DNA from 2 places in the Amycolatopsis sp. NPDC059235 genome. Region 2 is predicted to be linked to the other one. Evidence: riboswitches for the same ligand, from Rfam matches in the RefSeq annotation. Region 2 holds a riboswitch; the other holds the start of a gene.

Region 1 (3,145 bases), on a different contig from region 2:
ATCTCAGCGGGCGTGGGTGCGGCGCTGTCATCGGGGATGGCGTAGTTCTCCATCGGATGCGAGCTGTCCTCGGCGAAAGTCGCCAGGAACGGGCCGATGCGCTCGGTGTCGCGGCCGATCGGTGCGGTCGCGCGGACGTAGGCCTGAAGGGCGGACATCTCTGGTGGAAGCCTTTCGAGAAAGAAGGAATGCAGCACAAGAACCGGGCAGGGCGAACCCCACGACCGGCGCGCAGGCCGAACAGCTCAGGCCACGCGGCCGGAGTGGGCCGTGGCGGAGCACATAGGCATTCCTTCGTCCGAAACGAACTTCCCGTTCATCGTCTCAGGCCGGGCAAGCGAATAAACGGGCTCAGCGAAGAGCGGCGCGCGCCTGGTCCACGATCCGAGCCAGGTGCACGCCCCGCCGGACATCGCAGGGATGCGTGGTCGTTCCGCACGACACCATCGCGGCGAAATCGTCCAGCAGCGCGGTGTACGCGTCGTTCGCCGTGCCGGTGCGGCCGAGGGTGCGGAAGCCGTGCTCGCCGAAGACCGAGTACTCGACCACCGTCGGCTGCACCGGCAGGCGCAGGCTGAGCGTCGCGGTGCTCGTGATGCCGCCTTCGTGTTCGAGCAGCAGTTGCCACAGGTCCTCGGGACCGCGGTGCGCGGCGAGGACGTCGGTGATCGGGCCGAGGGCGGCGTCGAGCAGGTCGAACGCGTGCGGGCCGATGTCGGCGAGCGCGCCGGCAGCCGGATCCTGCCGCCAGGCCGAGGTCGCGTACTTCCCGGCGAGCAATGCGCCGGACAGCCACCGCACGCTGCCGCCTCGCCAACCGCCAGCAGCGGTGACGCCGTCCAGCCAATCGCGCGTCTGCTGAGCGAACCGCAGCGTCAGCATCACCAGCGACGCGACGCCAGCGGACGTCACGGCGTCGGCGAGACGCTGCGCCGAGGCGAGGTCGGGGGCGATCGGCTTCTCGAGGATCAGGTGCTTGCCCGCCTCCGCGGCCCGGGTCGCCAGCTCGGCCTGCACGGTCGGCGGTACGGCGAACGCGAGCGCGTCGACCTGCTCGAACAGCTCGTCCAGATCGCTGGTCGGCACGGCGTCGTAGGCCTGCGCGAGCGCGGCGGCGGCCTCCGGCCGACGGCTCCACACGGCACTGAGCACGGTCCCTGGATGATCCGCGAGCCCGGGAGCGTGCACCGTGGTGGCCCACGGTCCGGTTCCTACGAGGCCGACGCGCAGCTGGTCCTGTCCCACGCCCGGAAGTGTAGGTGTGGCCGCGGTCGCTTCCAGCGGGGCCTGCGGTGCGTTAACGTCGACAAGTTCTTCGCCACGAACGGGGGAAGCCGGTGAGAATCCGGCGCTGGCCCGCAACCGTGAGCGGCCCCTCGAGGGACCGCGAGCCGGATCGCCCGTCGTGGTCCGATCGATGCGAGGTACATCTGACATGCGATTCGTGCACGCGCGGCACTGGGGGCGAGTCCTCGCCGGCTGCGCTCTTCTCGTCGCCACCGGTTTAGGCGGGGCGTCCTCCGCCTCCGCGACCACGCCCGGCAAGGGCGCCGACGGCTATTGCCAGGACGACAACGGCGTCACGGTAATCGTCGATTTCCAGGGGCTGGGCGGGGAAACCCTCATCCGGTGCGCGCCCGGCAAGCAGGAAAACGGCGTCACCGCCCTGCAGAACGCGGGTTTCGAACTCGCCGGCGCGGGCAAATACGGCCTGGCCGTGATGTGCAAGATCGAGGGCAAGCCCGCTGACCAAGCCTGCACCGGGATGCCGCCGGAGAAGGCGTCGTGGAGCTTCTGGACCGCCACCAACGGCGGCAAATGGGAGTCGGCGCAGGTCGGCGCACAGAGCTGGAAGCCGCCGGCCGGGGCGTTCGAGGGCTGGTCCTTCGCGATCGGCAAGTCCTACACCGAGTATCCGCCGCCGCGCACCGAGCCGGTGCGCAAGGCCGCCGCGCCTGCCCAAGCCCCGGCGTCCACTTCGGACAGTGGATTCCCGTGGGGCCTGGTGATCGGCATCGTGGTCGTCGTGCTGCTCGCGGTGGCCGGGACGGTCGTCGCGGTGCGTCGCAGGCGTGCCGCGGAGTAGTCCGCGGGCGCTCCATCCCGGCGCGTGGTGGGTGTGGGCGCTCGCGCTCGCCGTCGCCGCGAGCCGGACCACGAACCCGGTTCTGCTCGCGCTCGTGATCGCGGTCGCCGGGTTCGTCGTGGTGCTCCGCCGCGGCGACGCGCCGTGGGCGCTGGCGTTCCGGATGTACGCCTGGATCGCCGGGGTGATCCTGGCGTCGCGCGTGCTGTTCCGGATCCTGATCGGCGGCGAGGACGGCGGCCACATCCTGTTCACGCTGCCGACCATCCCGCTGCCGAGCGTCGCCGCCGGCATTCAGCTCCTCGGCCCTACTTCGGCCGAGGAGCTGCTCGGCGGGCTGTACGACGGGCTCCGGCTGGCCACGATCGTGCTCTGCATCGGGGCCGCGAACGCGCTGGCGAACCCGAAACGCCTGCTCAAAGCCGTACCCGGCGCGCTGTATGAGGTTGGTACCGCGGTCACGGTCGCGTTGTCCGTCGCGCCGCAATTGGTCGAGAGCGTGCAACGGGTGCGCCGCGCGCGTCGGCTGCGTTCCGGCAAGACGCGCGGCCTTCGGTTCGTGAAGGGGATTTTCGTGCCCGTGCTCGCCGACGCCATGGACCGATCGCTGCAGCTCGCGTCGGCGATGGATTCCCGCGGCTACGGACGGCGCGCGTATCTCTCGCCACGCGTCCGGATCCTGATCGCGACCTGCGTGCTGGCCGGGCTGGTCGGCGTCGCGGTGGGGGTTTACGGCGTGCTCGACGGGTCCGCTTCGTGGCTCGGCGTGCCGATGCTCATCGCCGGTCTGGTGCTCGCCACCGCCGGATTCGTGCTGGGCGGACGGCAGATCCGGCGAACGACCTACCGGCCCGATCCGTGGCGGCTGCCGGAGACGCTGGTCGCGCTGTGCGGCGTCACGACCGCGGTGCTCGTGCTGATTGCCGACCCGGTGTCGCTCACCACCCCGGCCAGCCCGCTGACCTGGCCGGAGCTGCCGCTGCTGCCGACCGTCGCGGTGCTGATCAGTGTGCTGCCCGCTTGGTTCGCGCCGCGTCCGGCGCTGGTGTCGGAGGTCGC
Region 2 (3,145 bases):
GTCGGCGACCTCGTCCCGGACTGCCAGGGCGACTTGGCGTGCGGTGTCGGGCAGTGGCTGGTCGTCGCGGACGAATGACCAGGCCAGGATCGTGACGGGGCCGGTCAGCATGCCTTTCACCGGCCGGTCGGTGCGGCTTTGCGCGTACTGGGTCCATTCGACGGTCATCGGCTTCGGACGGGAGACGTCGCCGAACAGGATCGGCGGGCGGACACAACGGGATCCGTACGATTGGACCCAGCCGAGGGTTGTCGCCGCGAATCCGGTCAGTTGTTCGGCGAAGTACTGGACCATGTCGTTGCGTTCCGGCTCGCCGTGTACCAGGACGTCGAGGCCGAGGTTTTCCTGAAGCCGCACGACCCGCTCGATCTCGGTGCGCATCGCGTCCCGGTACGCCGTGTCGTCGAGTTTGCCTGCGCGGTGTGCCGCTCGGGCTCGGCGGACCTCGCCGGTTTGCGGGAAGGAGCCGATGGTGGTGGTCGGCAGTGGCGGAAGATTGAGTGATTTCTGTTGCGCTGCAGCACGTTCTGCGTATGGGGTGCGGACGGTGTCCTCCGGCCGGAGCGCTGCGACGCGAGCGCGGACGTCGGCGTCGTTGAGCTCCGCAGCGCTGGCTCGATCGGCGACGGCGGCCCGCGCTGGACTGAGGTCGACGTCCTCGCCGTGGAGGGCTCGGCCGAGCAAGACGACCTCGTCCACTTTCTGCCGGGCGAAGGCGAGCCAATTCTTCAGGCGTGGGTTGAGATCTGTCTCCGCTTCGACGTCGTAAGGGACGTGCAGCAGCGAGCACGACGTCGAGATGCTTACGTGAGCTGCGGTGGCCTTCAGCCGCGCTGCGCGGGCCAGTGCGACGCCGGGGTCGGTGCGCCAGACGTTGCGGCCGTCCACTACTCCGGCGAGTACTTCCTTGTCCCGTAACGCGTCTTCGGCGGCCACTTTGTCTACAAAGGACGCGTCGGTCACCAGGTCGACGGCTACTGCTTCGATGGGGGAGCGCGCCAGTATGCCGAGTGCTCGGCCGAGGCTGCCGAAGTATCCGGCTGCCAAGAGCTTCGGCCGGTGTTTTTCCTTTGCCAGCCAGTGATAGGCGCGGGTGAGCGCGTTGAACTCCTGGTTCGTTCGGTCGGCCGCGAAGGCCGGCTCGTCCAACTGGACCCATTCGACGCCCTCGTCGGCCAGCTTGCCGAGCAATTCGGCGTACGCGGGGAGAAGTTCGTCCAGCAGTTCCAGCGGGCTGAATCCGGGCTGGGTCGCCTTGGCCAGCAAGAGAAAGGTGACCGGTCCGACGAGCACCGGACGCGGGGTGATGCCGAGGGCGCGGGCTTCGCGAACCTCGTCGACCGGGGCGGTGCCGGTGAGGGCGAATCGGGAGTCCGGGCCCAGTTCCGGGACGAGGTAGTGGTAGTTGGTGTCGAACCACTTCGTCATTTCCAGTGCGGGGGCGTCCGGGACGCCGCGGGCGGCGGCGAAGTAGGTGTCCAGAGGGGAGAGGCCTAGGCGGGTGAAGCGTTGCGGCAGTGCGCCGAAGAGGGCGGTGGTGTCCAGTACCTGGTCGTAGAGGGAGAAGGTGCTGGAGGGGATTGAGTCCAGGCCTTGGTCGCGCAGGGCGGTCCAGGTTTGCTCGCGCAGCCGTCGGGCGGTGGCCTGGAGTTCTTCCTCGGTGCCGGTGCCTGCCCAGTAGGCCTCGAGTGCCCGTTTCAGTTCCCTGGCCGGGCCGATTCGCGGGTAGCCGAGAATCGTGGTGCCGATGGTGTTCACAGCATGCATCCTCACGTGCTCGCCGGAAGAGCCCGGGCACGCGGAAACGTCGTGCTTCGGTCGGCGCCCTGTCCCGCGAGGCCCGGACTCACGCACGCCGTCGGCGTGCGTGCCATTGGCAGGTATTCGGACTCGTGGGCGTGTCGCTCGTGCCTACCGGCTGTCGCTTCCCGGGCGGGGCGCCCAGTGCTTTACCGCGTTCGCGGTGACAGCTTTCGTTCCCACATACCGCTGCGGGGCAGTCCCGGAATCGCACCGGGTTCCCTGTTGCCTCGTCAGAGCGCGGGTGCGTTCTGACGAACCAGTGGCGTGGGGAAGTTTAGCGGGTTTGGGCAAGGTCCCGGGGTGCGGGAGGGGGTGTCAAGGTGCTCGTCGCCTGGCGGCTTGGCCCCGGTGAGCGCGTTGGCGAGCCAGGCTGAGCTGCTGGTGGAGGGAGCGGCACCGCGTGCGGCTCAGGTTTTCGGCGCATTGTCTGTTGAGACTTCGCTATTGCTCGCTGGATAGCCACAGGGGCTCATTATTCTTCAGTCTCTGCCCGAAAATAGTCATGTACCGGGAGGTCTTCGTAGTCTGACTTGTCACCCGGTCGGCGGTTCCTCGGGTGCGCCAGGGCGGACAAACTGCGGAGTTGTTCTCGGCTCTTGTGCGAGCGGCGGGTCTCGCCCGGAATGCGTGCTGAAAAGCGCAAGCCCTGTGTGGACAGGACGGAGAAGATGTCTGCCGAAAGCAACGTCACGCCGCCTACTCCCGCCGACCTGCTGAGTACGGCGAAGAGGTTGGCTGCCGCGAATGACGAGGACAGTCCGTCCGCTATTCAGTATGTAGAAACCGACCGCAACACGCTCAAGCATATTGACGGAACGCAGCCCGAAGCCAACGATCCGGTGTATTTGATTCAAATGACCGGAAACTTCGTCGGGCACGCCGCCAAGGTGCCTCCGGGAAGCAAGGCTCCCAGGGGAAACGTGCTCACCGTCACGGTGGATGCGAAATCCGGGCACATGCTGGGCTGGTCGATCCTGGCGGAGCCGCACGACCTTGCGACGTTTGGAGTGGTGTCGGCACTGAAGTGACGAAGCGGACTGGCCGCGGCGGCCGGTCTGGTGCCGGGTAAACGAACTCGGCCGCACCCTGGCTGCCCAGGGTGCGGCCGAGTTTCAGCAGTTGCCTCGGGGTGGGATCAGTCCCAGTCGAGGGCCCCGCCGGACTGGTACTCGATGACGCGGGTCTCGAAGAAGTTCTTCTCCTTCTTCAGGTCCATCGCCTCCGACATCCACGGGAACGGGTTTTCGTTCTCGCCGTAGATCGGGGTCAGGCCGATCTGCTGGGCGCGGCGGTCGGTGATGAAGTGCATGTACTGCTCGCACAGGTCAGCCGACAGGCCGAG

The links. Region 2 has a riboswitch for cobalamin ahead of metE (5-methyltetrahydropteroyltriglutamate--homocysteine S-methyltransferase). Riboswitches for the same ligand answer to the same signal wherever they lie in the genome.
Region 1: another riboswitch for cobalamin. It lies ahead of ACFXI3_RS11415 (hypothetical protein); the one in region 2 lies ahead of metE (5-methyltetrahydropteroyltriglutamate--homocysteine S-methyltransferase).

What each region holds. Positions count from the first base shown of each region.
Region 1 is NZ_JBHZAG010000012.1:105,998-109,142, reverse strand. Features, by position in the region: gene ACFXI3_RS11425 (GNAT family N-acetyltransferase) at 1-158, opposite strand, end outside; gene ACFXI3_RS11420 (Gfo/Idh/MocA family protein) at 352-1,245, opposite strand; cobalamin riboswitch at 1,274-1,423, shown strand; gene ACFXI3_RS11415 (hypothetical protein) at 1,436-2,086, shown strand; gene ACFXI3_RS11410 (CbiQ family ECF transporter T component) at 2,073-3,145, shown strand, end outside.
Region 2 is NZ_JBHZAG010000048.1:29,365-32,509, forward strand. Features, by position in the region: gene metE (5-methyltetrahydropteroyltriglutamate--homocysteine S-methyltransferase) at 1-1,767, opposite strand, end outside; cobalamin riboswitch at 1,858-2,079, opposite strand; gene ACFXI3_RS27480 (hypothetical protein) at 2,472-2,831, shown strand; gene ACFXI3_RS27485 (ribonucleotide-diphosphate reductase subunit beta) at 2,939-3,145, opposite strand, start outside.